One region of the Bacillus sp. TL12 genome, then DNA from elsewhere that is predicted to be linked to it. Evidence: riboswitches for the same ligand, from Rfam matches in the RefSeq annotation. Region 1 holds a riboswitch; the other holds the start of a gene.
What was found. Region 1 has a riboswitch for FMN ahead of ribD (bifunctional diaminohydroxyphosphoribosylaminopyrimidine deaminase/5-amino-6-(5-phosphoribosylamino)uracil reductase RibD). Riboswitches for the same ligand answer to the same signal wherever they lie in the genome.
Positions count from the first base shown of each region.

Region 2: linked by a shared signal. The riboswitch ahead of LOK41_RS12900 (ECF transporter S component) and the one ahead of ribD (bifunctional diaminohydroxyphosphoribosylaminopyrimidine deaminase/5-amino-6-(5-phosphoribosylamino)uracil reductase RibD) in region 1 are both predicted to bind FMN.

Region 1 covers NZ_JAJJBY010000001.1:2,387-17,530, forward strand. The annotation lists gene LOK41_RS00015 (Na+/H+ antiporter family protein) at 1-696, shown strand, start outside; gene LOK41_RS00020 (LacI family DNA-binding transcriptional regulator) at 726-1,655, opposite strand; gene LOK41_RS00025 (GNAT family N-acetyltransferase) at 1,800-2,279, opposite strand; gene LOK41_RS00030 (alpha/beta hydrolase) at 2,358-3,281, shown strand; gene LOK41_RS00035 (DUF2552 family protein) at 3,298-3,543, opposite strand; gene LOK41_RS00040 (CDGSH iron-sulfur domain-containing protein) at 3,647-3,889, shown strand; gene crcB (fluoride efflux transporter CrcB) at 3,928-4,281, opposite strand; gene LOK41_RS00050 (fluoride efflux transporter FluC) at 4,278-4,682, opposite strand; FMN riboswitch at 4,828-4,972, shown strand; gene ribD (bifunctional diaminohydroxyphosphoribosylaminopyrimidine deaminase/5-amino-6-(5-phosphoribosylamino)uracil reductase RibD) at 5,280-6,392, shown strand; gene ribE (riboflavin synthase) at 6,374-7,018, shown strand; gene LOK41_RS00065 (bifunctional 3,4-dihydroxy-2-butanone-4-phosphate synthase/GTP cyclohydrolase II) at 7,031-8,224, shown strand; gene ribH (6,7-dimethyl-8-ribityllumazine synthase) at 8,247-8,708, shown strand; gene LOK41_RS00075 (hypothetical protein) at 8,732-9,052, opposite strand; gene bioB (biotin synthase BioB) at 9,434-10,432, opposite strand; gene bioC (malonyl-ACP O-methyltransferase BioC) at 10,386-11,243, opposite strand; gene LOK41_RS00090 (alpha/beta fold hydrolase) at 11,209-11,949, opposite strand; gene bioF (8-amino-7-oxononanoate synthase) at 11,946-13,133, opposite strand; gene bioD (dethiobiotin synthase) at 13,099-13,827, opposite strand; gene bioA (adenosylmethionine--8-amino-7-oxononanoate transaminase) at 13,827-15,144, opposite strand, start outside.
Region 2 covers NZ_JAJJBY010000011.1:90,954-106,097, forward strand. The annotation lists gene LOK41_RS12840 (D-alanyl-D-alanine carboxypeptidase family protein) at 1-943, shown strand, start outside; gene spmA (spore maturation protein SpmA) at 936-1,532, shown strand; gene spmB (spore maturation protein SpmB) at 1,529-2,059, shown strand; gene rluB (23S rRNA pseudouridine(2605) synthase RluB) at 2,349-3,077, shown strand; gene resA (thiol-disulfide oxidoreductase ResA) at 3,234-3,755, shown strand; gene LOK41_RS12865 (cytochrome c biogenesis ResB family protein) at 3,906-5,531, shown strand; gene ccsB (c-type cytochrome biogenesis protein CcsB) at 5,550-6,707, shown strand; gene resD (DNA-binding response regulator ResD) at 7,042-7,758, shown strand; gene LOK41_RS12880 (ATP-binding protein) at 7,758-9,533, shown strand; gene LOK41_RS12885 (cob(I)yrinic acid a,c-diamide adenosyltransferase) at 10,132-10,713, shown strand; gene LOK41_RS12890 (peptidoglycan DD-metalloendopeptidase family protein) at 10,799-11,413, shown strand; gene LOK41_RS12895 (hypothetical protein) at 11,441-12,127, opposite strand; FMN riboswitch at 12,474-12,611, shown strand; gene LOK41_RS12900 (ECF transporter S component) at 12,777-13,355, shown strand; gene LOK41_RS12905 (ferredoxin) at 13,472-13,720, opposite strand; gene LOK41_RS12910 (YpbB family protein) at 13,949-15,010, shown strand; gene LOK41_RS12915 (RecQ family ATP-dependent DNA helicase) at 15,000-15,144, shown strand, end outside.

The sequences.
Region 1 (15,144 bases):
GTTTTCATTACGTATCGTAAACCACGCACCTACTCTACCGAACCGATTCATTCTTCAACTGATGAAATAGCTCCTTACACAAAAAGAAGTATTACGTTCGGATTGTTATCTATTATCGCAACATTAAGCGTGCAATTAGCAACAGAATCAATGATTTTTGGTGCATTAGCAGGGATTATTGTATTATCAATTAGTGGGAGTCTCCCGCTAAAAGAAGCTGATGCTATTTTAACAAGCGGTATGCGTATGATGTCATTTATCGGTTTCGTTATGATTTCTGCCGCTGGATTCGGAGCAGTTCTTCGGAAAACAGGGCATGTTGCATCACTCGTTCAAACAAGTGCGGATTTAATTGGGAACAGTAAGCCACTTGCTGCATTTCTTATGCTTGTTATCGGTCTACTCGTTACAATGGGAATCGGTTCTTCCTTTTCCACCATTCCGATTTTAACAACAATCTTCGTTCCGCTATGTATGCAGCTTGGCTTTAGCCCAATGGCAACCATTGCTATTATCGGTACAGCTGGTGCATTAGGTGACGCTGGTTCTCCAGCATCTGATAGTACGCTAGGACCTACTTCAGGTTTAAATGCAGATGGTAAGCATCATCATATATGGGATACATGTATTCCAACCTTTCTTCACTACAATATTCCGCTACTTATATTTGGGTTTATTGCTGCCATAACATTATAAAAAAGGTGTGTTTTACTTGGACGCACCTTTTACTTTGTCGATTCTCGTTCAATTAATAGAAACTCTTCTTGCTGTACTTCTTCAAAGTTTACTTGTTTCTTTTTTATTTTTCCTACCAACTTTTGTACAGCTACCACTCCTTGCTTTTCAAAGGGACTTCCAATCGTTGTTAAAGATGGCGTAACCCATTCACCTTGTAAACTTCCTTTAAAACCAACGACTTGCAAATGCTCCGGTATATGAATACCAAGATAACTTGCTGCACGAACGGCTGCAATTGCAGCAGCATCACTAGAAGTGACAACACCGTCAATATATGGATACTTTCGTAATAATTCAATAATTTGTTTTTCTTCAGGCCCTTCTATTTTTTCTTCTCGATAAGCAAGCCCTTCTTCCCAAACTCCATCTAAAAATCCAGATACATGTTCTTCCATTGTCTCATCTTCTGCCTCTTCCCCAATATAAGCAAGAAAATGACAACCTTTTTCTTTTAGCAAAACAACTGCCTTTTTAGCACTGTCATAATACGTAGAAAGCGCTCCTGCTTCATCAAGTACAACAAATGGAATAGAAAGATTATCTAGACGCTTATATATGTCTTTTGTCATAATTACACCAGCAATATTATTTTGCATCAGTATATCTATATAACCACTCTTATTTTCTATATTACAAATAACAATTTGATATCCCTCTTTATATGCAGCCTCTTCTACTGAACGAAGCAATGTTATATAGGATGGATCTTCTAAATTTGATACTAATACGGCAATCATTGTCGAAGATTTTTTAAATAACGCCTTTGCTACGGCATTCGGTTTATACTGTAACTCTTCAATTGCCTGTTTTACTTGTTTTACTGTATCCTCATGGACATACCCTTTTTCATTAATAACTCGTGAAACGGTTGCGACTGAAACACCGGCCAATTTTGCAACATCACGTATGGTTGCCACATCGTCACCCCTTAATATGGTAATCGTTTACAATTCAAACCTAAAACAAAGTAGATCATTCGTCAAGGTTATTGTTTTATATTTCTGAAAATTGTTACATAAGATTCTCTTACTTCTAATTCTCCCCATATATACAAACTGATCTTATATATTCATTTTTTCTAATTGAATTTCATGTGAAATCGCGATGTTATCATAGCCAATGAACGGAATTTCTTTCTTTATCCTTCTCGCTTCCTTGACCGCATCTATATATAAGTTAGTCATTATAAAACCACGTTTCTGATAGAAGCGAAGTGCATTCGTATTATCGTTTGTCGTAATGAGCCACACCTTTTTACAACATTGTTTTTTCGCAATATCAATTACACACTCTATAAGTTTCGTTCCGATTCCCTTTTTCTCCTTAAAGCTATCTAATGAAACAATCTCACAATCATTTTCGCTTATTTCATATGTAATAATTCCTATTATTCTGTTATCTTCAATTGCAATAAAACCGGGTAATTGATCTAGCTGATGCACTCTTCCACGTGAAACCATCAGCGCGCTTCCCCAATTTTCACGCATAAATAACGCAATTGTTTTTCTCATTTCTTCTGTAATTTTTTGCATTTGAACCATGCTCCACTCTCTCCCCTTTTTACATCATTATGATACAATATAAGCGTATCACATGTAGAGGTATTTGGAGGATGAGGTATGAAACGTTTTTTTACAGCATTGCTAACCATAATAGGAGTATTAATTGGTATCGGTATTTTCTTTACGAATAAAGTAATGTACTTAAAGAAAAAAACAGAAGAAGAAATTTTAGAACGTGAAACGAAAAAACATTTTCGCTTAGAGGATTTTAATGCCATTCCAAAAGAAGAAGTTTGTATTCCATCTCAATTTAAATATGATATTCACGGCTATTACATTTCTGCAGGTAATTCTAATAAGTTTATGATTTTTTGTCACGGTGTAACCGTAAATAAAATAAACTCTGTCAAATATGCAAATTTATTTTTAAACAGAGGATATAACGTATTTATTTATGATCACCGTCGCCATGGTAAAACAGGTGGTAAAACGACAAGTTATGGCTATTACGAAAAATATGATTTAAAGACGGTAGTTGATTGGCTAAAGAACCGTTTTGGAACAAATATTACACTTGGCATTCATGGAGAATCGATGGGGGCTGCCACACTCCTTCAATATGCAGGAATGGTGGAAGACGGCGCTGATTTTTATATTGCGGACTGCCCTTTCTCTGACTTTTATGGTCAGCTACAGCATCGCTTAAAAGTCGAATTTCATTTGCCAAAATGGCCGCTGCTACCATTAGCAAATGCCTTTTTAAAGGTAAGGGACGGTTATACAATAAGCGAAATTTCTCCAATCGATTGTGTAAAAAACATAAATAATCCAGTCCTTTTTATTCATAGCAAAGACGATGACTATATTTTATGTGATATGACAAAAGCTCTTTATGAAGCGAAAGAAAACCATAAACAGCTCTTTATTGCGGAACACGGTGCACACGCTTGCTCTTATAATGAAAACAAGCAAGAGTATGAAGCTGCCGTGGATCGATTCTTAAACACATATGTGAAAGATACAAAAAACAGGCTTGCATAAGCCTGTTTTTTTCACGTTATTGCGCTAACACGTCTGTAACTTGTTCCATATTTTCAGAAATCCATTTTACCGCTTCATCAAGCGTTTGAAATTCTGTCGTTTGAAATGTAACTTCGTCTTGAAGAAGCCACACATCTTTTGGTTCTTGTCCTACACCAGCAATTGACCAATGCAGTAAACTATATGGATGATTATCATTTAAAAAAGATGCCCACGTGCGCTCATTTGCAATATTTTGCAGTGTACGTAATTGTTTATTCATGTTTCGTCACCTTACTATATGTCAACTATAAACGTTATTATAACACTCTCTTCTTCTACATACAAAGTACTGTTTTTTATTGTCAAGCACTTCCTGTAATTATATGATGAACATAAGCGTTTTGGAAGGAGGGATACCGTTGGCTAAAGTACAAATTAAAGTGAATGATAATGGTTCGTTTCGCATTACAGGGGATGTGGAACTAATCGACTCACAAGGGAATGCTTTCCCGGCAAAACCTGCATTTTCTTTATGTCGCTGTGGGTTATCAAAAAACATGCCTTATTGCGATGCTTCGCATAAGGGAAAATTCGAATCTATCGTTCGAGCACCAAAGGAAGAATAATAATACGAGAAGCACGCACAATGATTTGTGCATGCTTCTTATAAATGTCCTATATAAAAACCTATCAGTGCAGAAAAAATACCTAGCATATAACTCATTACTAAATATAATAGCGCCTTTTGTCCCTTACGTTTATGTATCAATTGAACAATTTCAAGCTTACATGTTGAAAATGTCGTAAATGCCCCCATAAAACCTGTTCCACATAATAATAACCACGTACTATCCACATCAACTCCATACAATAGACCTAATAAGAATGAGCCGACTATATTTACAAATAATGTTTCATATGGAAATAAACTTCCGTACTTTTCTTTTATTGCACTACTAATAGAAAATCTAGCAATAGTTCCGAAAAAACCACCAATTCCTACAAGCAAAATATTCATCGTGCTCCTTCTTTCTTCACGCTTTTTTCATATAATGCATTTCCAAGGTAAAATCCAAATAAAGATAAGAGCAATCCTCCGACTATACTCGTACTTACATAATAAAACGCCATAAAGAATGCTTCGTGTTGCATTAGTTTCAATGTCTCTATGCTAAATGTTGAGAAAGTAGTAAAAGAGCCAATTATTCCTATTCCAACGCTATTCATTACCACTTGTGAAACTTGTTTCATACGAAAGAAATACATCGTTAAAAATGCCAATAAAAAACTACCAATCATATTCGCTAACCATGTTGCCAGCGGAAAAGCGTCGACTGAAGGAGTACCAATCCATTGCTCTAATCCATACCGCACTAAAGCTCCCACGATACCACCGATTCCCACTGCAATATATTTCATATCTCCACCTCATTTATGTCTATACTGAAATCTTTCCCATACTAGTATAACAAACTTTATTCTCCCCTTCATTTTCATACAATTCTTCACATTCGAATATTTTTTACTATCCTTTTTTCTTTTTTGTGCTATAATGTGAGCAAACAGCATCCTTCGGGGTCGGGTGAAATTCCCAACCGGCGGTGATGAAGTGCACACTTCTAAGTCCGTGACCCGTTTCTAAGCTTAGAAACGGTGGATCTAGTGAAATTCTAGGGCCGACAGTATAGTCTGGATGGGAGAAGGATATGTTTTCTAGTGCTTATATAGCGAATACACTTTTATTTTGGCGTACACATTTTTACTGATTCGTTTTAAATAAGTGTATATGTTTTATTTCATATACCTATTTTCCTATGCTAAAATAAAAAGATACGACTAGCGTATAAAAAATTGATAGTTTGCTAGGTTTTTTCTCGTGCAAAAATATCAATCATCGTTAGGTTTCTTTCCTATACTCTCGTATTCGAACTATATTTCTAGAAATCACGTCTCCCAAACCCCAAGGATACTATTATCCTTGGGGTTTTTTGATTTTTCTTAGGAGAGGTGAAAAGAATGACTGATCAAGAATATATGAAGATTGCCTTACAGTTAGCCAAAAGTGCTACAGGGCAAACAAGTCCAAATCCAATGGTCGGTGCTGTTGTTGTAAAGGATGGAAACATCGTAGGAATGGGAGCGCATCTACGCGCAGGTGAAGGACATGCTGAAGTCCATGCCCTTCGTATGGCTGGCGAAAAAGCAAAAGGATCCACTGTATACGTGACACTAGAACCATGTAGCCATTTCGGAAAAACGCCACCGTGCTGCGACCTACTCATTCAAAAAGAGGTGAAACATGTTGTAATCGCTACCCTTGATTGTAATCCGCTTGTTTCAGGTAACGGTGCAAAACGTTTGCAAAAAGCAGGTATTCATGTAACTACTGGCATTCTCGAAAAAGAAGCTATCCAATTAAACCGATATTTTTTCCATTACATGAAAATGAAACAGCCGTTTGTAACAATAAAAACTGCAATGAGTTTAGATGGAAAAATAGCAACTGCTACTGGAGAAAGCAAGTGGATTACAGGTGAAGATGCTCGCGGGGATGTTCACCAATATCGTCATACGCACGATGCCATCCTTGTCGGAGTGAATACTGTTATAGCTGATGACCCATCTTTAACAACACGTCTTCCAAACGGTGGCAAGCATCCGATTCGAATCATTTTAGATACACATTTACGAATGCCACTTTCCTCTCGTGTCATTACAGACGGGATTGCACCAACATGGATTATTGTTGGAAAAGATGTACAGAAAGAAAAAATAGCAAGATATGAATCTCAAGGAACATCTGTACTTCAAATGCAGACGAGCCAAATTGAAATACGCGAGCTTCTCCTCCTTCTCGGTGAGAAACAAATTCTTTCACTCTTTGTTGAAGGAGGACAATCGATACACGCGAGCTTTTTAGAAACAAAGTGTTTTAATGAAATTGTAACTTATATAAGCCCTAAATTAATTGGTGGAAAAGATGCCCCAACTATGTTTGGTGGCACCGGCTTTAACAAGCTGCAAGATGCACTTTCCTTGCAAATTCAAGAGATGAAACAAATTGGCGATGATATAAAAATCGTTGCTACAGTGCGAAATGAGGTGCCTGCATGTTTACAGGAATTGTAGAAGAGCTTGGAACTGTTTCGAATATAAGGCAAAGCGGAGAAGCAATGAAGCTAACAATTACAGCAAATACAATCTTATCAGACGTAAAGCTAGGAGACAGTATTGCTGTAAATGGAATTTGTTTAACTGTTACTTCTTTTACAGCGTCTTCCTTTACTGTTGATGCCATGCCTGAAACGATGCGAGCAACATCACTACGTATGCTTGGCAACCGTTCTAAAGTAAATCTAGAACGGGCAATGGCTGCAAATGGGCGCTTTGGTGGACATTTCGTCACAGGACATATTGATGGAATTGGAACCATTGTAAGTAAAAAACAGCACTATAATGCGATATATTACAAAATTGAAATTCCAAATAATTTGCTCCGTTATTGTTTACACAAAGGATCAGTATCTATTGATGGAACAAGCTTAACGATATTTGATATAGATGAATCTTCCATTACCATTTCACTCATTCCGCACACTGTAAGCGAATCTATTATCGGTGAAAAAGTAGCTGGAGACATCGTGAACATTGAATGTGACATGATTGGAAAATATATTGAGCGTTTTATTTCAAAGCCCGCGAAACAGAGCAATTCAGTTACAGAAAGCTTTTTACAAGAAAATGGATTTCTATAAGGGGGAAGCACAATGTTTCATCGTATTGAAGAAGCACTAGAAGATTTAAAACAAGGAAAAGTCATTATTGTATGTGATGATGAAAGCCGTGAAAACGAAGGAGATTTCATCGCTTTAGCAGAGAACATTACACCTGAAACAATTAATTTTATGATTACACATGGCCGTGGTCTTGTTTGTGTACCGATTATAGAGCAATATGCAGACCGCTTACAGCTAGAACCTATGGTTTCTCATAATACAGATTCTCATCATACTGCGTTCACAGTAAGTATCGACCACATTTCTACAACAACAGGTATTAGCGCTTACGAACGTGCGACAACTGTACGCGAGTTATTAAATCCAGCATCAAAAAGTACAGATTTTAATCGCCCAGGCCATATCTTCCCCTTAATTGCGAAAGAAGGCGGCGTTCTGCGCCGCGCTGGCCATACAGAAGCAGCGGTTGATTTAGCAAAATTATGCGGTGCAGAACCAGCAGGAGTCATTTGTGAAATTATAAAAGAAGACGGCACGATGGCACGTGTTCCTGATTTAGTACAAGTGGCAGAACAATTTGATATAAAAATGATTACGATTGAAGATTTAATTGCTTATCGTCGCCATCATGAAACACTCGTAACAAGAGAAATTGAAATTACATTGCCGACAGACTTCGGTACATTTCATGCAATTGGTTATTCCAACTCGCTTGATCAAAAAGAACACATCGCTCTCGTAAAAGGAGACATCTCTACTGATGAACCTGTTCTCGTTCGTGTTCATTCAGAATGCTTAACTGGCGATGTTTTCGGTTCATGCCGCTGCGACTGCGGTCCACAGCTTCATACTGCTCTTGCGCAAATTGAACGCGAAGGAAAAGGTGTTCTTCTTTATATGAGACAGGAAGGTCGCGGCATTGGATTGCTTAATAAACTTCGTGCATACAAGTTACAAGAAGAAGGATTCGATACTGTGGAAGCAAATGAAAAATTAGGCTTTCCAGCAGATCTTCGCGATTACGGTATTGGCGCACAAATTTTAAAGGATTTAGGTTTACAACAACTACGATTATTAACAAATAATCCAAGAAAAATCACCGGCTTGCAAGGGTATGATTTAGAAGTTGTCGAACGCGTACCATTGCAAATGCCAACAAAAGAAGAAAATAAAGCATATTTACAAACAAAATTAGAAAAATTAGGTCACTTACTAAGTTTATAATATATAAAGGGAGAGATAAAATATGGTATTCGAAGGTCATTTAGTTGGTACAGGATTAAAAGTTGGTGTTGTTGTTGGACGTTTTAATGAATTTATTACAAGCAAGCTATTAGGCGGTGCATTAGACGGGTTAAAGCGCCATGGGGTAGAAGAAAACGATATTGATGTCGCATGGGTTCCAGGTGCATTTGAAATCCCATTAATCGCAAAAAAAATGGCTAGTAGCGGTAAATACGATGCTGTCATTACACTAGGAACAGTCATTCGTGGTGCAACAACTCATTATGATTACGTTTGTAATGAAGTTGCAAAAGGCGTTGCCTCTTTATCACTACAAACAGACATCCCAGTTATTTTCGGCGTATTAACAACTGAAACAATTGAACAAGCCATTGAACGTGCGGGTACAAAAGCTGGTAACAAAGGATATGAATCGGCAGTTGCTGCAATTGAAATGGCTCATTTATCAAAACAATGGGCATAAAAAAAGAGGCTTCGGCCTCTTTTTTATTTCCTCACTTTTTTTCGCACATCTTTTATCAATTCCTCCATCGTTTTTCCTTCTGTTTTAATACGAAGATTTTGAGCGGTTCTCCACACATTTTCCCGCTTCTTTTCTTCCTCTACAATATGAAGCTCTTTCCGCACTTCCTTTAAGTCTTTTCCCTCTGTCTCAATTCCAAAATGCTCGGCTTTCGTTCGAAAATGTTGTTCAATTCTTTGCTGCATTTCTTTTTGCGCCGGATTTTCAGCTGCTTTTACTGGATCAGAACTAATTGCTTTTAACAAAATAAGAGTAGTCATAATGGCTAGTATGTATTTGTGCATGTAAGATCCTCCACCCAAGATAAATTACATCTTTACTATGTACAATTACTGGGTGGAAAATTCGTCCACGCAATTAATTTTTTAGTACAAAAACGCTTACTTAAAAGCTTGAAGGTACTTTATTACATTTTATTTACAAAAGTAAAATATATCCAAGTTAGCATATATTTTATTCATTACGGAATGGAATAATGTTCTTAAGAAATATGGATTAATTATGCTGTTTGTTAGTAAAAAGGTGCTTGCACAAAAAGAGGAATATTATATTTTCCCTATTAAAAACAGCCACTCTTCCACGGAATATCCATGAAAGAATAGCTGTTTTGGTATAACCTTTATTCGATTATTTTTAGTCTACTAAGGGTCTTCCCCCTCATTTTTCTACAGCGCACATTCCTCAATTTCAAATCCTAAATCTTCAATCATACCCCAGTCAGCTGTTGGCTCTTGTCCTTCTGTTGTTAAATAGTCACCAACGAAGATCGAATTTGCTGCAAATAAGCCAATTGGCTGTACAGAGCGTAAATTAATTTCGCGACCACCGGAAATACGGATTTCTTTTGATGGATTCACAAAACGCATCATCGCTAGCACTTTTAAACATTCCACTGGCGTTAATTCTTTCTGCCCTTCAAGCGGTGTCCCTTTTACAGCTACAAGAAAGTTACATGGAATAGAGTCCGCATCTATACGTTTTAATTCAAGCGCAATTTCAACTTGTTGCTCTTTCGTTTCTCCCATACCAAAAATCGCACCAGAACAAGGAGAAATCCCTGCTTGCTTTGCTTTTTCTACTGTATCTACGCGATCATCATACGTATGTGTTGAACAAATGCTATCGTAATTATTTGCATGTGTATTTAAGTTATGGTTATAACGGTGAACACCCGCTTCTGCTAAGCGCCCTGCTTGATCTTCATTTAAAAATCCTAAGCAACAACAAATTTTCAAATCTGTTGTTTCCCGAATTTCTTTCACTGCACCAATAACATGATTTACTTCTTTATCCGTCGGACGACGGCCAGATGCAACAATGCAGTATGTACCTGCTTTACGGCGAATTGCTTCGTGAGCTCCCGCTACGATTTTTTCTTGTGTTAACCATGCATACTTATCTATTGGTGCTTCTGAAACGATAGACTGTGAGCAATATCCGCAATCTTCTGGACATAATCCGGATTTCGTATTAATAATCATATTTAATTTCACTTTTTTACCAAAGTAATGATGACGAATGATATAAGCTGCGTTCATAATTTCCAATACTTCTGTATCGTCAGCTTCTAAAATTGCTACAGCTTCTTCTTTCGTTATACTTCTGCCCTCTACTACTTCAGATGCAATTTTCTTCCAATCTGTTTTTGTTTGTACTTGTTTCATTTCTTCTCTTCCCCTCTTTTTCAATATACGCAAATAAAGCATGGTACGTTGTTACAATTTGCCCTTCTTCCGTGAAATCTCTTTCGTATATACGAAGCATGGTTCGAAAGATAGAAGGACTTTGACAATAAGACTCTGCATTACTATTCGTTGCTCCCACCTTCCGAATGGATTGTAGAAACTCCCGAACTGTAGCAAATTTCTCTATGTAACATGTTTCAGAAACATGAACATCCCCTGTTATACTTTCACATACATCTTGCAACTGTTCTCTCATTAAAAAACGTTGTCCAACAGATGAACTACTTTGTATATTTTTTTCTTCTTTAGCACTCTGAAATGCTGTATGAAGTTCTTGGAACGTTTGCTCCCCAAATGTTGAAAATAACAATAAACCACCTTCAAACAAATAACGATATAAGTTTTTCAGCGTTATTTGCAAATCATTTAGCCATTGAAATGTTGCGCTTGAGATGATGACATCAAATGACTCACTTAATGTAAGGTGTTCGATATCTTCACATCTAAATGTCACAGATTCTACGTGATTTCTCGTTTTAGCAACAGCAATCATACTTTCAGCAAAATCAATTGCTATAATTTCTGCATTTGGAAAAAAAACGGCTAATTGCTCAGTCAAATAACCTGTGCCACATCCGAGTTCCAAAATACGGATGGACGACATTTTGTGGTAGTGTTTTTTCATTATAGAAAGTAATTGTTGCGCCATCTTTTTTTGTACACTTGCATATTGATCATAGGATACAGCTGCTCCATTAAATCGTTTTTGTAATAACGTTTTGTTGATCATTTTGTATCCCCTCTATAAACTGAATCATTTCATTTGCACAATATTCAAAATTAGTTACACAAAGCGCATGCCCAGCCCCACTTATTACTTTAAGCGCTCCATTCGTATTTTCTTGTATATAGCGAGCAGCAGATAGTGGACATATGGCATCCTGTTCTCCATGAATAAGTAACATCGGCATCTTCACCTGCTTTAACTGACTTCTCATATCCATCTCTATTAAATAATCAAGCCCGAACTGTAAAGATTCTATAGAATCACCTTGAAAATGCGCTACAATACTTTCAAATTGTTCACTATCTTTTATCTCCTGTTTTGCAAACATACTTTTATAGAAGCACTTCAATGTATCTTCCTTTCGTTTCAACAAACTTCTTTTCATCCGCTCTACAAAAGGAAGTTTCCATCCACACTCATAAGTTTCATCCACTGTAAACTTTGCTGTACCACCTATTAAAATCAATCCTTTTGTTTGTATCCTGTCACACACTTGAAGAGCGGCTAATGCACCGAGTGACCATCCAATCAAAATTACATCTTTTCCTTGTGCGGCTTCTTCTACACGCTCTGCAAAATCAGTACGTTCTGTTACACCACGCCATTCAACATGCTGGACAGAATATTCTTGAAAATACGGAAGTAATGAATCCCATACTTGTTTTTCCATCCCCCATCCGGGAATAAAAATAAGCTCGGGCTGTTTCATCTCAAGACCCCCTCTTCTTTTCCAATTCGAATGATCTGCCTAGTAGCCCATTGCAAGTCAGTTTTTGTATGTTCAGACGTAACTGCAAATCGAATTCGCGAACTATTATGTGGAACCGTTGGTGGTCTGATAGCAATTGCAGCAATTCCCGCTTCCTGCAACTTTTCGCTAAAACGCATCACCACTTCATTTGATTTTGTAATAACTGGAACAATATGCGTTGCACTATCACCAATATGAAAACCCGCTTCCTCTAAAGTATTACGGAAATACATTCCATTTTCTAAGAGCTGCTGTCGTCTTCCCGCATCTTCCTTCACAATTTCAATTGCACGTTTCATTGCACCGAGCGTCCCTGGTGGCAATGCTGTTGTGAAAATGAAACTTCTCATCGTATTTTTCATATAATCCATGCAAATTGCATCACCTGCTAAATAAGCTCCATAACATCCTAACGCTTTACTAAACGTTCCCATATGAATGTCAATTTTCTGAGAAAGCCCTTGTTCGATGTGAGCTAATCCTGCACCATTCCTACCATATATTCCGCCTGCATGCGCTTCATCAATCATCAATAAAGCTTCATACTTTTCTTTCAGCATAATCAACTCTTTTAAATGAGCAACATCTCCATCCATACTGAAAACCGTATCTGTAACGATCAACTTCCGCTTTGCAGAAGGCGCTGCTCGCAGTAATGTTTCCAAATGTTCCAAATCATTATGTCGGTATCTTTTATGTTCTGCACCACTGAGCATAATTCCATCGACTATGCTAGCATGATTTAACTTATCGCTAAAAACAATGTCGTGACGACCTACTAAAGAAGAGATTGCACCTACATTTGCTGAATACCCACTGTTCACAATGATTGCTTTTTCAGTTTCTTTCCAGTCACAAACACTCTGTTCGACCTCTTCATATAATGAATAGTTTCCTACAACAAGCCGTGACGCCGTAGCTCCTGCTCCATATTGCATTGTCGCTTCTATAGATGCTTCTTTTAATCGTTTATCTCCTGCCAAACCAAGATAGTTATTCGAGGCTAAATTCAACATACGCATTCCGTTCCTAATCAACCACGATTCTTCAGCTTGCTCAGTTACTACTACATGTCGATATTGTGATTTCTCCTTTAAACGATTTAAGCTAGAGTGAAAGTGTCGATCCCACATTTGATCCATGTTTGATAAGCTCCTCTAAATTTGAAATCATAATATTCTCTTCTGCTGCTGTTAATAGTTCATCACGTGTAAATCCTTCTTGAAGTTCAGGTAGTAAACCTAAAACCGGCACGCCACTTAATTCCTCAATCATCTCTTTATTTTCTTGTACACGCTCTTTCTCACATTCTTTACAGCCCGATAAAATAACACCAGCAACTGTTAAGCCATGTTCTCTCGCATAAGAGATTGTTAAAACGGTATGATTAACAGTACCTAGCGCTGGACGCGCGACAATAATAAGTGGTAATTTCAATTTCTTTGCAAAATCAACCACTAATGCGTCTTCTGTATACGGAACAGCAAGACCACCGGCACCTTCTACAAATAAACTATCAAACTCTGCCATTAACTCATTATAATGAGCTGTAATTTGTGCTAGCTTCACAGTTCTTCCTGCTCGCTGCATTGCCAATCTTGGCGCAAGAGGTTCTTCAATAGAATACGGACAAATTTTATTCGTCTCTGTCGTTACTCCTGATGCAACTTTCAATCTAGCTGCGTCACCTTCTGGATTCGAATCGACATGACCACTTTGCAATGGTTTATATACACCTATATTATATCCACGATTTCTAAGCACTCCTGCTAATGCACCTGTAACAACTGTTTTTCCAACTTCTGTATCGGTTGCAGTTATGAAAAAGCCGCTCATTATTCTACCTCCGTAACATCTGCAATTGCTTCATATAAAATGCGCAGCATTTCGTCAATCTCATCTATCCGAGATGCTAACGGTGGCATAAATACAATCGTGTTACCAAGTGGACGTATAATCATTCCTAATTCTCTAGATCGTTTACACACTTCCACGCCTACTCGCTCCGTCCAATCAAACGGCTCTTTCGTTTCTTTATTTTTCACAAGCTCAATTCCTACCATCAATCCGCACTGACGAATATCCCCAACATGCTTGTATTCGTAAAGTGCTTCCAATTGTTTCCCTACATATTCTGCTTTATGTGCAACATCTTTTACTAGATTTGTTTTTTCATACAGTTCTAAATTAGCGATCGCTACTGCGCAACCTAATGGATTTCCAGTATAACTATGACCATGGAAAAATGTTTTCTGTTCTTCATAGTCACCTAAAAAAGCATCATAAATTTCATCTGTTGTCACAGTAATAGCTACTGGTAAATACCCACCTGTTAAGCCTTTTCCAGCTGTTAAAATATCCGGTGTAACATTTTCATGTTCACAAGCAAACATTTTTCCAGTACGCCCAAATCCCGTTGCTACTTCATCTGTAATAAATAAAACATTATATGTTGTACAAAGATCTCGAAGACCTTTTAAATACCCTTTCGGCATTGTAATCATACCGCCTGCACCTTGCATTAACGGTTCTACAATAATCGCTGCAATTTCATTGTGTTTTTCTTTTAATAACTCTTCCATTTCGTCCAAATGTTTTTGAACAATTTTTTCTTTGTCATCCCCATAAGGAGAACGATATGTATATGGATATGGCATTTTTATCGCATCAAATAAGAGCGAACTATACACTTGGTGAAACAAGTCAATTGCTCCTACTGAAACAGCCCCAATTGTATCTCCATGATATGCTTCTTTTAATGTAACAAACTTTTGTTTTTTAAGTTTCCCTTTATGCTGCCAATATTGAAAAGCCATCTTGATTGCAATTTCAACAGCTGTAGAACCAGAATCTGAATAAAATACTTTTTTTAAGCCTTCTGGAACAACTTCAATGACCTTTTCTGCAAGTAAAATCGATGGTACATTGGCAAGCCCTAACATAGTAGAATGTGCAACCTTATTTAACTGTTCACGAATCGCATCATCCAATTCTGGCACTTGATGTCCATGAACATTAAGCCAAATTGATGAAACACCATCCCAATAACCATTTCCATTTACATCATATAATTTACGCCCTTCTCCTCGTTCAATGATAACGGGATCTTCAGCTAAATAATCTTTCATTTGTGTAAATGGATGCCATACATAC
Region 2 (15,144 bases), on a different contig from region 1:
AAAAATTATGACTGCCTTACTTGCTGCTGAATCAGGAAGAATGAAAGAAGCTGTACCTATTAGCGATAAAGCTGTTCGAGTAGAGGGCTCGGCCATTTATTTAAAACCTGGGGGGAAAGTACCGCTAGAAGATTTAGTTTATGGTTTAATGCTCCGTTCAGGTAATGATGCAGCCCAAGCAATTGCTGAAAATGTTGGAGGAAGCATAGAAGGATTTGTTTATTTGATGAATGAAAAAGCGCAACAAATCGGAATGAAAGATACACATTTTTCAAATCCGCATGGTTTAGATGGAGACGGTACGCACTATTCATCTGCATATGATATGGCGCTTTTAACACGGTATGCAATGGGAAATGAAACGTTTCGGAAAATTTTCGGAACAAAAACATATCAATCGAAAGCATGGGATTATCCATGGAAAAACAAGCATAAACTTGTAACCTCTTATTATGAATTTGCAACAGGAGGAAAGACGGGATTTACAAAGAAAGCTGGGCGTACACTTGTTACAACAGCTTCGAAAGATGGTTTAGATTTAATTGTAGTGACGCTTAATGCATCTAGTGATTGGGATGACCATATGTATTTATTTGATCAAGGATTTAAACAGTATGAGTTAACGAAAGTTCTAGAGCAAGGAGCGCTCTCTGGACTGAAAGAAAAGAAGTATACAAATCATGTTTATACCAAAAATGGTTTTTCGGTACCTTTAACAGTAGATGAGAGAAAAGAAGTCTTGCTAAAAGTTGAACTTGATAAAAATGCGAAGTTAAAGAGTGGAGAAAAAATAGGGAAAACAATTATTTATGTAGGTAACGAGAAAGTAGGCGAGCGCAATTTATTTTATAGTAAACGAAAGCTAGTTGCCACAACGGGAGTATATTGGAATGATGTGAGAGAGATTTTCTCTCATATGTTAGGTGTCGGAACAGATGGTTAACCTCGTATGGGTGGCGATGGCGGTCATTGGGATTGTATATGCGATGGTAAACGGAACGATGGAGGAAGTGAATAAAGCAGTTTTTGAAGGGTCAAAAGATGCAGTAACAATTTGTATTGGGCTAATTAGTGTTTTAGTCTTTTGGCTCGGTTTAATGAAAATTGCTGAAGAAGCAGGCTTATTAAAGAAATTAGTCTCATTTTTTATGCCAGTTGTAAAAAGGTTGTTTCCAGAAGTGCCAAAAGACCACCCTTCGATGGGGTTTATTTTATCAAATATGATGGCAAATTTTTTTGGATTAGGAAATGCAGCGACGCCACTTGGTATTAAAGCCATGGAACAGCTTAAGGAATTGAATGGGGGAAAGGATTCGGCAAGTCGTTCTATGGTGACATTTTTAGCTTTAAATACATCTGCAATTACATTGATACCGACTACTGTAATTTCAATTCGGATGACGTATGAGTCGGCGAATCCGACTGAAATTGTTGGTGTTACGTTTATTGCACAAGTGTTATCAATGATTGGAGCGATTTGGATTGACCGCTATTTTTACCGAAGACGGAGCAGAAAGGGGCGGAAAAAGTGAGTATTGTTAATACAATTTCATTATGGGTGATTCCATGTGTTATTGGTTTTATCCTATTGTATGGGACGATAAAAAAAGTTCCAACGTACGAATCATTTGTAGAGGGCGGAAAAGAAGGAATCCAGATTGCTATTTCTATTTTACCATTTATGGTAGGGATGCTTGTATCTATTTCTATTTTCAGGGCATCAGGGGCACTAGATGCCATGATTTCCGTCATGAAGCCAATGTTAGATATGATTCACGTGCCAGCAGAAATTGTGCCGCTTGCGCTTATACGTCCCATTTCTGGCTCTGCAGGATTAAGTATTACTACAGATTTAATTGCTACATATGGGCCTGATTCATTTATTGGTAGGCTTGCTTCCACGATGCAAGGAAGTACAGATACAACATTTTATATTTTAACAGTGTACTTCGGAGCTGTTGGGATTCGTAAAATGGGAGATGCCTTAAAGGTAGGATTGTTCGCAGATTTAATTGGGATTATTTGTTCTATTGTGTTCGTTTCTTTATTGTTTCAGTAATCGGTATTCATTTTTTGCGTCAATTCGCTTATAATACGTATACGACCGCTATTAAGAGTAGGCTTAATAGTGGTTTTTTTTGTGGAGTATTTTTGACAAAATAATGAACTTTTGTTGTGAACAACTGTATGAACGTAAACAATAATAAAGGATAAAACTAGCATTCAGCCTTTAAAAGTTTGCACTATAGCTATGTTGTTTATGATAGACGAGGAAAATCGCTGTAAACCTTCGGCGGTTGCCAAGTCTTTCTAATGAAGGTAAGATAAATTTGAGGTGAATTAAGGAAATGGAACGATTACAAAAAGTGATTGCGCAAGCTGGAATTGCGTCAAGAAGAAAAGCTGAAGAGCTTATTCAGCAAGGAAAAGTGAAAGTTAACGGTAAAGTAGTGACTGAGTTAGGAACAAAGGTAACTCCTCAAGATAAAGTAGAAGTAAATAATATTCCTCTTGAAAAAGAAGAACCTGTGTATTTCTTACTATACAAACCAACAGGTGTTATTTCGAGTGTATCAGATGACAAAGGAAGAAAAGTTGTTACGGACTTTTTCCCTGAAATCACACAGCGTTTATTCCCAATTGGTCGTTTAGACTATGATACGTCTGGTGTACTCCTTATGACAAACGATGGTGACTTTGCAAACATATTAATGCATCCAAAATATAAAGTTGAGAAAACATATGTTGCAAAAGTAAAAGGACCATTAACAGGAGAAAAAATTCGCTTGTTAGAAAAAGGTGTTGAACTAGAAGATGGAAAGACAGCACCAGCACGTGTGAAAATTCTTTCTTGGGATAAACGTAAAGAAATGGCAATTGTTCAATTAACAATCCATGAAGGACGTAACCGTCAAGTTCGCCGCATGTTCGAAGCGCTTGGCTGTAAAGTAATGAAATTAAAACGTGAACGTTACGCTTTCTTAGAAGCAGGAAGCTTACGTCCTGGTGATGCGAGAGAGTTATCACCTCATGAAGTAAAACAACTACGTGCGCTTGCTTCTACAAAACCAAGATAAGTGGTAAAGTCAAATTTTCATCCGTGGGGAGTGTTATTTCCCGCGGGTGATTATAGAGATATATACACGAAAATAAACAAATGCTCGAAGTAAGGGACAAGTTAGTAGTTACAGAAATTGTTTACATACAAATTCATCAAAGAGAGGGGAGCGAGTATGAATAAGAATCGCTTGCTATTTCGCATTCTTATTTTGCTTATTTTAAGCGTAGCAGTAGGATTTACACTCTATCAAGGTTTTTTTGTTGATAAGGAAAAAATGCAAATCGGGAAAAAAGCGCCTAACTTTGTTGTTACAGATTTAGAAGGAAAGAAAATCGAGTTAAATGACTTGAAGGGAAAAGGAGTATTCTTAAACTTTTGGGGAACATGGTGTAAACCGTGTGAAAAAGAGATGCCTTATATGAATGAATTATATCCTAAATATAAAGAAAAAGGCGTTGAAATCATTGCGTTAGATGCAGATGAAACGAATATTGCAGTGAAAAATTTTGTGAATCAATATGGATTAACGTTCCCTGTGGCAATTGATAAAGGGCAAGAAATAATCGGTACATACAGCGTGGGACCATTGCCAACATCATTTTTAATTGATAAAGACGGAAATGTAATTGAAAAAATCACGGGTACACAAACGAAGGATCAAATAGAGGGATATTTAAAGAAGATTACTCCTTAATAAAGAAAGCCTTTACATAATGTGATAGTTAATATGTTTGCTAGATGAAGGTGCTTTGCTTTGTCTTAGTACCCCTCTTGAAAATTCTGAGTATTGCGGTAACTTACACTTGGAAGATACAATGATAAATAGAAACAAAAGGCGGTGAGAATATTGGAACAAATAAAATGTGAATGTGGGCATGTAAACCCAATTGGCACAATTTTTTGCGAAGCTTGTGGGAAACCTTTTGAAAGTAAGGAAGGTACAAGATTATTAGATATGCGATATGAGGGGAGTGCTCGGCGCTCTCTTACTCATACGAAAACAATCGTGGATAAGATTTGGAGCTTTTTTTCTTCTGTAAAAGTAGGAGTATGGCTTATAGTTATCACTCTATTAGCATCAGCAGTTGGAACAATATTCCCACAAGAAATGTACATACCTCCAGGTGTTACGCCGAGTGAATATTATGAGCAGGAATATGGTTTTCTAGGGCAATTATATTATCAACTAGGTTTTAATAATTTATATAGCTCATGGTGGTATATGATTTTAATTGCTTCGATTGGTGTATCACTTGTGATATGTAGTTTGGATCGTGTAATCCCGCTGTATAAAGCTTTAAAAAAGCAGGGGGTAAAAAGGCACCCAAGTTTTTTAAAGAGACAACGGTTGTATGGGACAGGATCTCCAAAAGAAGGAGATTTAGAACAGATTCAAGCTAATTTAAAGAAAAAAAATTATAATGTAAGAGTTGATGGTGAAAATATTTTAGCAGAAAAAGGAAGATTCTCTCGTTGGGGTCCATATGTCAATCATATCGGTCTTATTATTTTTCTATTTGGAGCAATGCTACGGTTTCTTCCGAGCATGTATGTGGATGAATCGCTATGGCTACGTGATGGTGAAACAAAAGAGATACCAGGGACGGATGGCAAGTATTATTTAAAAAATGAAAAGTTTATAAAAGAAGTTTATGACAAAAGTAAAGATGATCAAGTATTTAATGATGCGATTGAGCGTGTGGGCGATAAAATGATTGCTAAAAACTATCAAACGAATGCTGTATTATACAAAGTGGTAGGGGAAAATGTTGCCGGACAAAAACCAAAGTTAGAGAAGGTAAAAAAAGGTGAGATTCGGGTAAATGAACCGCTCAAATTTGATCAATTTGCCTTATATCAATTAGATTTTAAAGAAAATGAATTTAGTAGTATGTCTTTTTCTTTACAGAAAAAAGACAATCAACAAAAATGGACACCTATTAAAGTGAATCTAGAAAATCCAAAAGAAACGTACGATTTAGGAGATGGATATTCTATTAAACTATTAAGTTATTTCCCTGATTTTTATTTTGATGAGAATGGTCAGCCGAATACAAAAACAAAGATTCCGAATAATCCAGCTTTCGTATTTAAAATGTTTACGCCAGAGACACCAAAAGGAGAAGTAAGCTTTGTAGGGATACAACAAAATATTGAACCAGAAGGAAATAATCAATATAAAATGACCTTTGCGGGAGTAGAAATGCGAAACGCTACAGGGTTGATTGTAAGAAAAGATTTGACGCTATGGATTCTTGGTATCGGAGGATTTATCTTCATGGTTGGTGTGATTCAAGGGATGTATTGGAATCATCGTCGCATTTGGATACAACGTGTTAAAGATGAATGGTGGATTGCGGGTCATACAAATAAAAATTGGTTTGGCTTGCGGAAAGATATTGAAAAAGTACTTGAAGGAACAACAATTCCACAACCATACGACAAAGTAAATGACCAAAAAATTAGTTAAGGTGGGGAGAGAGAATAAATGGTACAAATAAGCAGTAATTTTCTATTTACCGCTTTTATTCTATATTTAATTGCAACACTGTTCTTTGGAGGAGCAATTAAAGAGAAAGAACGGAAGTGGGCAAATATAGGTATAACCATAACAATTTTAGGGTTCGCCGCTCAAACTGTATACTTTGTAACAAGATGGATTGCTTCAGGGCATGCCCCAGTAAGTAATTTCTTTGAGTTTGGTACATTCTTTGGCATGATGCTTGTTGGTGCTTTTATTGCTATGTACTTCATGTATCGTGTTAGTATCGTCGGATTATTTGCTTTACCAGTAGCGCTGTTATTAATTGCATATGCAAGTATGTTTCCAAGAGAAATTTCACCGCTTATTCCATCGCTGAAAAGTAATTGGCTACATATTCATGTAACAACAGCGGCAGCTGGACAAGCTATTTTAGCAATTAGTTTTATTACAGGTGTTATGTATTTGCTTAAAAATGTAGATCAATCCAAAAAATCGAAACGAACATTTTGGTTAGAAACAGTGGTGTTTACACTCGTTTGTACTGTCGGATTTATCGCTGTAACAACGGTTTATTCAGCGACAAAATATGAAGCGAAATTTCAATGGGTGGATAAAAATGAACAGAAAGTAGAGATGAAATATAATCTTCCTGCGCTAGTTGGCCCACATGAAGGAGAATTACTAACAACTGGGAAACTTGAACCAATTGCAGAAATGCCTGCTATTATAAATGCAAAGAAATTAAATACAGTCATTTGGTCATTGCTTGTTGGGACAGGGCTTTATATTGTATTAAGATTAATTTTACGAAAAAGGGTATCTGCGGCTCTTCAGCCAGTAGTGAGAAATGTTAACAGTGATTTACTCGATGAAATTGGATATCGCTCTATTGCGATTGGATTCCCAGTCTTTACGTTAGGGGCACTAATTTTTGCGATGATTTGGGCACAAATTGCATGGACTCGTTTTTGGGGATGGGATCCAAAAGAAGTATGGGCACTTATTACATGGCTCTTTTATGCTGCAGTTTTACATTTACGTTTATCTAAAGGGTGGCATGGTGAGAAGTCAGCATGGCTTGCGGTAATTGGATTTGCGATTATCATGTTTAATTTTATAGTGGTAAACTTAATTATCGCTGGTTTACACTCATATGCATAAGGAAGCGCATGCTGCAGTTCAGCATGATAAAATAGGAGAGTGGTTGTCACTTTCCTATTTTATTTTTGTCAATTTCTTTTCTTTTTTGAGAAAAACATGGCAAAATAAAGGTTGATTTTGTAAAATGATGTCGGGGCCTAAATGTCCTGTTCAAAAAAAATACATATTTTTGGAAAAGAAATGAACAAACTTTATTATTCTTGTGAAGCATAATATCTAAGGTGGAAGACTAACATTTTAGAACTATCTATTATGAGATAAGAGTAAAAACGGTATTACATTATAGAAGGGTAGGTGTAAACCGTTGTCATATTTTTTACGGCAGCGGGAAGCAATGGAAAACGAACCAAGAATTTTAATTGTGGATGATGAAGATCGTATTCGTCGTTTATTAAAAATGTATTTAGAAAGAGAACAATATACGATTGATGAGGCTGATAATGGTGATACAGCTTTAGAAAAAGCATTGCAAAATGACTATGATTTAATCTTATTAGATATCATGATGCCTGGAAAAGATGGAATTGAAGTATGTAAAGGGATTCGTGAGAAAAAAGCAACACCAATTATTATGCTGACAGCTAAAGGCGAAGAAGTAAACAGGGTGCAAGGATTTGAAGTTGGCTCCGATGATTATATCGTAAAGCCGTTTAGTCCACGTGAAGTAGTTCTTCGTGTAAAAGCAGTATTACGCCGTTCTGTAACAACAACATTCTTTACACAAGATACAACAACAAAAGATGTTATTGTATTCCCGCATTTAACAATTGATAACGATGCGCATCGCGTTACAGCGGATGGTGATGAAGTTAACTTAACACCAAAGGAATATGAATTATTGCTATTTTTAGCAAAGGCTCCTGATAAAGTGTTTGATCGTGAACAATTGTTAAAAGAGGTATGGCAATATGAATTCTTTGGAGATTTGCGTACAGTAGATACACACGTAAAGCGTTTGCGTGAAAAGTTAAGTAAAAAATCATCTGAAGCAGCAAAGATGATTGTAACTGTATGGGGTGTTGGTTATAAGTTTGAGGTTGTGAACGGCTGATGCTTTGGAGAAGTGTAGTAGGAAAGCTATGGATGACAATATTGCTTCTTGTTTCATTTGTCCTTGGCTTTGTTGCCATTTTGCTTTCACAGTTTTTTGATAATTACTATATTGAAATGAGCGAAAATCGGCTTACAAAAGTAGCGACAAGTGTTTCGGAATTAATTGAAGAAGGTGCAGACGAAGAAACGATTGAAAATATCGCATATAAGTTTGCTGATCCGCTCTCACGAATTATTATTGTAAAGGGGGATCATGAAGTTTCTTCTTCACCGAAACAAGAAGGATTGGTAGATCTTACAATAGAAGATCTGAAAAAGGATAAAGATTTAGCAGCTGTTTTTATAGATAAAAAAGAAAATAAAGAAAAAATAAAAAAAGTGTCTGATGACAAGACGAATAAGAATTCCGAAAATGATATTATGATTGTTGGTAAACCACTCCAATCATCAAATCATAGTGCGGTGTTTGTATATCAATCATTGCAAGTTCCAAAACAAGGTATGGAAAAAGCGACTGATTTCATTTTTCTATCAGCGGGAATTGCAATTATTTTAACAACGTTCTTTGCATTTTTCTTATCGACACGAATTACAGCTCCTCTTCGTAAAATGCGTGAAGTAGCCTTTGAAGTGGCACGCGGAAAATTTGATACGAAAGCACCTATGGTTTCGCAAGATGAAATAGGAGAGCTAGCAACGGCATTAAATCAAATGGGAAAACAATTGAAGTTTAATATTAATGCGCTGCAACAAGAAAAAGAACAACTCTCCAGTATTTTAAGTAGTATGGCAGATGGGGTTGTAACATTGAATCAAGAAGGTGAAGTTGTTGTTATCAATCCACCAGCGGAGCGCTTTTTACAAGTTTGGCAAGAAGAAAAAGAGTTGGAATTAAGTAGAAATTTACCACCTGAGCTTGTTGAGTTGTTTCATCTTGTAGTAGAGAGTGAGCAGCAGCAAGTTATTGAAATTAATTTACAAAAGGGTAATTACGTTGTTCTTATGACTCCGCTATATAATCAAACAAAAATTCGTGGTGCTGTCGCAGTCCTTCGAGATATGACGGAAGAACGTCGTCTTGAGAAAATGCGTCAAGATTTTATTGCGAATGTGTCTCATGAATTGCGTACTCCGATGGTTATGCTTCAAGGTTATAGTGAGGCAATCTTAGATGATGTTGTTCAAACGAAAGAGGAGATAAATGAGTTTGTGCAAATTATTTATGATGAGTCTGTTCGTTTAGGACGCCTTGTAAATGAACTGTTAGATTTAGCTCGGATGGAAAGTGGTCATGTAGAACTGCATATATCTGAAGTGGATATTCATCCGTTTGTTGAGAAAATTGGCCGTAAGTTCCAAGGGATTGCGCAGGATAAAGAAGTGCAGTTAACCGTTGATTTCCGTAATCCGATTGAGGAGCATCCATTTGATGCGGATCGTATGGAACAGGTATTAACGAACTTAATAGATAATGCAATTAGGCATACAAACGCAGGTGGTCATGTTAAGCTTATTATTGATACGAAAAATAATGGACTAGTCTTTGAAGTGCAAGATTCAGGTGCAGGTATCCCTGAAGAAGATATTCCATTCTTATTTGACCGCTTCTATAAAGCTGATAAAGCAAGAACACGTGGGAAAACGGGCGGTACTGGTTTAGGGCTTGCAATTGCTAAAAACATTGTGCAAGGTCATGACGGGAAAATCTCCATATCAAGTGTTGTTGGAGAAGGGACAACATTCTCTGTATATTTACCAGGTCAATCCATATAAGTGATATTGTTGTGAGTGAATACTGAAGTTCTAATATTTTTTATTCTTTTTGAGTTTTAATATCTTCTCAATGGAATGAAGAATATTAGAACTTTTTATTTTAGTGTGCTATTGGTAGAGGGTAGTCCCTTTATGAAAATTGATTGGAAGATAAAAAGGTTACACTAGGGAAAGAATAAATCCATATTGATTTGCTGGTATATCATTCGTGTCTATGAAAACAAAAGGTAATCACTACTCATTTTCTCCTGCTGTTTTCACATGGCATGGGGCTGAAAGAGAGCCTGACAGTTTTTACGCACGGCTGGTTCCTCTCTTTCGTCAAAAAAAGGTTTATACCGTTTTTCAATGTATATAAATCTATTTTAACTTTCCGACATATAAGTCGCGGCTATGAAAATAAAAGAAGGTCCCCACTCATTTTCTCCTTCTGTTTTCACATGGTATGGGGCTGAAAAAGGAACTGACCGCTTCTACCCATGACTGGATGCTCTCTCACCACAAAAAAAGAAAGTTTTTAATTCGTTTTTAAAATGTATACTTATATTTGTAATAACTAGTGTAATGAATAAAGCTTAAAAAGAGAGGTGTAGAAGATTTGAAACTATATACAAAAACAGGAGATAAAGGACAAACAAGTATTATCGGTGGGCGAGTTGATAAAAATCATATTCGTGTAGAAGCATATGGAACAATTGATGAGGCAAACTCTCATATTGGATATGCGATGACTATGATTCGAGAAGAACGCTTTCAGGATATATATGATGAGCTTGAAAAGATTCAGCATGAGTTGTTTGATTGTGGTGGTGATTTAGCAATTATGCAGCAAACAATGCCGTATAAAGTAACGGAAGAGATGGTTATATATTTAGAAGAACGAATTGATTGCTACATAGAAGAAGCTCCACCGCTGGAGCGATTTATTTTGCCTGGTGGGAGCGCAGCGTCCGCGATGATTCATGTTGCACGTACGGTAACGAGAAGAGCTGAGCGTCATATTGTATCGTTAGGAAAGCAAGCAGAAATAAATGAAGTTGTATTGCGATATGTTAATCGATTATCTGATTATTTATTTGCAATAGCTAGGGTGATAAACGCTCGTCTTAATGTAAGAGATGTTGAATATAAACGAAGTGCAATTGTTTTTCGTAATAAGGAAGAGAAGGAAGTGGAGTGATTCACTTTCTTTTTTTGTATACTTTTTTCCGTAATATACCACAATAGAGAAAGTGTGACGGTTATCAAAAAAACGGAGGATGTATATGAAAGTCTTAAAAATCGGTATACTTGTCGTTGGGATGTTTTTTAGTTCTCAAGTATACGCTTATGCTGAGGATGAACGATGGATATGGCCTGTAGATGGAAGAATTAGTGATTATTTTGGAACAAGGAATGGAAAGCACTACGGTATTGATATAGCTGCCTCAATCGGAACGCCGGTTGCGGCGATTCGGGGTGGAACGGTAACAAAATCCTATTTTTCAAATAGTTATGGACATGTAGTGTTTATTAAACATGGAGAATATGAAGCTGTTTACGCTCATTTAAATAAGAGATATGTACTGCAGGGGGAGCGTATTGCAAGAGGTGAGGTAATTGGTGAAGTAGGTAATACAGGTGAATCACGAGGAGCGCATCTGCACTTAGAAGTTCATAAGGGTGCTTGGACGTTCGGGAAAAGAAATGCAATGGATCCTTTGCTTGTTTTAAAGGAAGAGATGAATCAAATAGCATCAGCATCACTATATATTGTGCAAAAAGGAGACACTTTGGTCAGTATTGCACATAAGTTCGGTATGACAGTTCGTGAAATAAAAGTGAAAAATGAATTGAGGCAAGATCTGATTTATCCAAATCAAAAATTATATATAAATTAAAAAAGAGCTAGCAAAACTAGCTCTTTTTTACCAAAAAATAAAGACACATATAAATCCAGAAATGGCTAAATAGCTATAATAATAAAAGACCTTCGCCCTCGTTTTTTCCGTTGTTCGAAATAATACTATGGTTGGTTCAATTAGTCCAATTGTCAAACACAGTAGACCAAGGAGCATACAACCGATAGAAAAAGAATACAGGGCAACTTGTATTTGTTGGAATGGAATAATCCATTTTAATAAACATGCAATAAGTGCGGTATAACATATGCTGCCAATGTATTTGTTTAAAATTGTATTAGAACGAAAACCAGGAAGCTTTTTCAAAAAGGATCGAGAAACAACTTCTGTTTGTAAAGAAGTATGATCTTCGATTATTTTTTGTGCTTCTTTTCCTTTATGAAAGAGAGAGAGAATCCAATTACGCTTTCCTTGGAAAATAAATTGCGATGTTGTTAAATAGTGATCAATTTTCACTTTATCCCAACTGTTCCATGGATGACGTTCACATAGCTTTAGTTTACTTTCTGTTGTTTTATCATACTGATAAATACTAATTCCTTCTTCATCAAAAGTAGCATAGTATGTTTCTCTTGAAAATGCGCCTAAATCAATTGGACAGTAGAAAAGTAACTCTTTTTTTAAATAAAAGTATTCTTTTCTTAAGTTTTTTTTCATCGTTTCTTGAATAGAGTGTCTTTTTTCTTTTCTCATGACATTTCCTCCGTATTAAGAAAATGCTCTTATCTTAACAATTCAACATCTTATCACTTTTCTGTATGGATGACTAGGGAATTGCGAAGGAAAAAATCGAATTGTAAAAAATATGGATTGTGTTGTCACATAATCCGATGACTGTTTTTATATTGTATGTATCCCACTATTCATGGGCAGTAAGACCCTGCCTCAAGATTCAGAGGAAAACAAAGAAGGTAGGAGGGATCGAGCTGATTAAGGTTCAATTTATAATAAAAATACTACTTACTATTTATAAGTTATAAACATTTTTGTTCACAACTGTACGATGATGTTGTATAATGGTGGAGAAAATAGAATATCGGTCTATCTTCGGGGCAGGGTGAAAATCCCGACCGGCGGTGATGAACAGTTGCTTTTCGTTCTAAGCCCGCGAGCCGTTAAGGCAGGATTTGGTGAGATTCCAAAGCCGACAGTATAGTCTGGATGGGAGAAGATGGAGGTTCAAGCGTTCAAAAAAGATAAGTATTTGAACGTCTGTTTGATGTGCCTAAAAAATTCTCCCTTTGTGTAAAACACAAAGGGTTTTTTCATGATAGGAAAAAAATAGGCATAGCAGAACCTTTCCACTTTCCATGAGATGATCGATGGAAAAGGAGAGAGAAGGATGAAACAAAAAAACAGTGTAGTACAAATGGTGAGCGTAGCGATGCTTAGTAGTATTGCGTATTTGCTTATGATGTTGGATTTCCCATTCCCAGGACTTCCGCCGTTTTTAAAAATTGACTTTAGTGATGTGCCAGCTTTAATTGCAGCGATTATTTTTAGCCCAATTGCAGGTGTAGTTGTAGAAGCGATAAAAAATATTCTTCACTACGGGATTCAAGGCAGTTTAACGGGAGTTCCAGTTGGAGAAATAGCAAACTTTATTGCAGGATGTCTATTTATTGGACCAGCAGCTTTCTTATTCCGGAAGTATCGCACAGTAAAGAGTTTAACAACAGGGTTAATGTTAGGGACAGTTACTATGGCGGTAATTATGAGTGTGTTAAATTATTTCATCATTTTACCAGCTTACACTTGGTTTTTAAATCAGCCTGCTATGTCTAGTAGTGGTATGCGACAAATGATTGTAGCGGCAATTCTCCCATTTAATTTAATTAAGGGAATTGTTGTAACAGTTGTATTTGTAGCACTGTTCTCACGCTTAAAAGTGTGGGTATTTGCAAAAATGAAAAATGCATAGAAACTTTGGTCATCAGCGGGAGAGCATCGCTGATGGCTTTTTTTATTTGTGAGTTAGATAAATAACCAAAACCCCCCTCATAAAAATAAGGGGGGTTTTTGAAGTTAATAAAAAGACTATTCGAATTTTAAAGCGTCGCCATCGAATGTTTCGTCAGCAACTTTAATTGAGTCAGTTGGACAACCTTCAAATGCATCCATCATGTCGTCAATTAATACGTCTGGAATTTCAACGATACCTTGGTTATCATCTAGTGTTACAAATGCAATACCTTCATCATCGTAGTCATAAATGTCTGGTGCAGCAGCTCCGCAAGCTCCACATGCGATGCAAGTGTCTTTATCAACAATTGTATATTTTGCCATATTTTTTTCCCTCCTGATAATATGTATGTGAAAATAGTCGCTATAAAAATTATAATCTTATTGTAAAACGGTTTTTTAAACTTTTCAACATAAAATTATAATGATAATGCTTATCAATTAGGGTGTCAACTTATTTTTGATTTATTTCATAAGATTTTCAAAATGCCTAAATGCTGTACAGTTTGATACAATAGAAAATATAGATGGAATTGAAAGGTGGAAGCGGCGATGCAGTTACAATATACTTTATTATATTGTATAAAACAATTAAATGGTGAACGAACTGTTTCTTCCATTTATCACCTTTTAAAAGGGAAACGTTCTTCACAAACATTACAAGACGGAAATATATTTCACATTTCTTTTCTGTTTGGGATATATAAATCATTACAACGTTCTGATTATGATCAGGAAATTGAACATGTATTACATAAAGAATGGATTCAGAGCGTGCATGAAAATACGTACATTTTAACTGACACAGGAAAACGACAGCTGGGAACTTGGGAAGAAACACTTTTTTTCCCGCAGTATTTACACGGTTTGCACTATGGTGATCTTGGTGAAATGTTTTGGAAACGACTTTCGTTAATTATTCAAACCGTATCAAATTTACAACAGCAAAATGCAAAGTTTATTCCAATCCAACAAGATACAGAGGTAATGATGTGGGTTAAGCAGTTTCTCATCGGGATGCCATATGCAAGAAGTGAACTTGCAAAAAGGTTATGGAAAGAGATGCATACGCTGTTACAAGATGCTTTACCGATAGAAGCAACAATTTTTACATATCGATTAACTGGATATGAAAGAATTGGATATACATTAAAGCAACTTGCGGAAATTACAAGTCAAGATGTATTTCGCGTACATCTTTTATTTTGGGGCACCGTTCATTTCTTTATTCAATCTGTTCGAGATAATGAAAAAGAATTCCCGCTATTAACAAAAATTATTGCTTATCCGAATGAAAGGGCAGATTTGTTTAGTTTATCAACACAAAAAACATATCAACTTTGGAAACAAGGGCGTTCTTTGGATGAAATTGCAACAATTAGAAATTTAAAGGTTGCAACAATAGAAGATCATTTTGTTGAAATTGCATTACGAGAAAGAGATTTTTCTATTGAAATGTTTATGGAAAAAAATAAAATCAAGCATGTGCAGCGCATTATTGAAACGTTACAAACACGGAAGTTACGTGTGTTAAAGCAAGCAGTAGGAGAAGCGGTTTCTTATTTTGAAATTCGTCTTGTGTTAGCGCAGATGGGGGTTGTAAATGAGGCTTGAGGATTATTTGCATAAGTGGTTTGGTTATAACGAATTTCGTCAAGGGCAGAAAGAGGTTATTGCGGATTTATTACAAGGAAAAGATGTTGTAGCAATGCTTCCAACTGGAAGAGGAAAGTCAATGTGTTATCAGC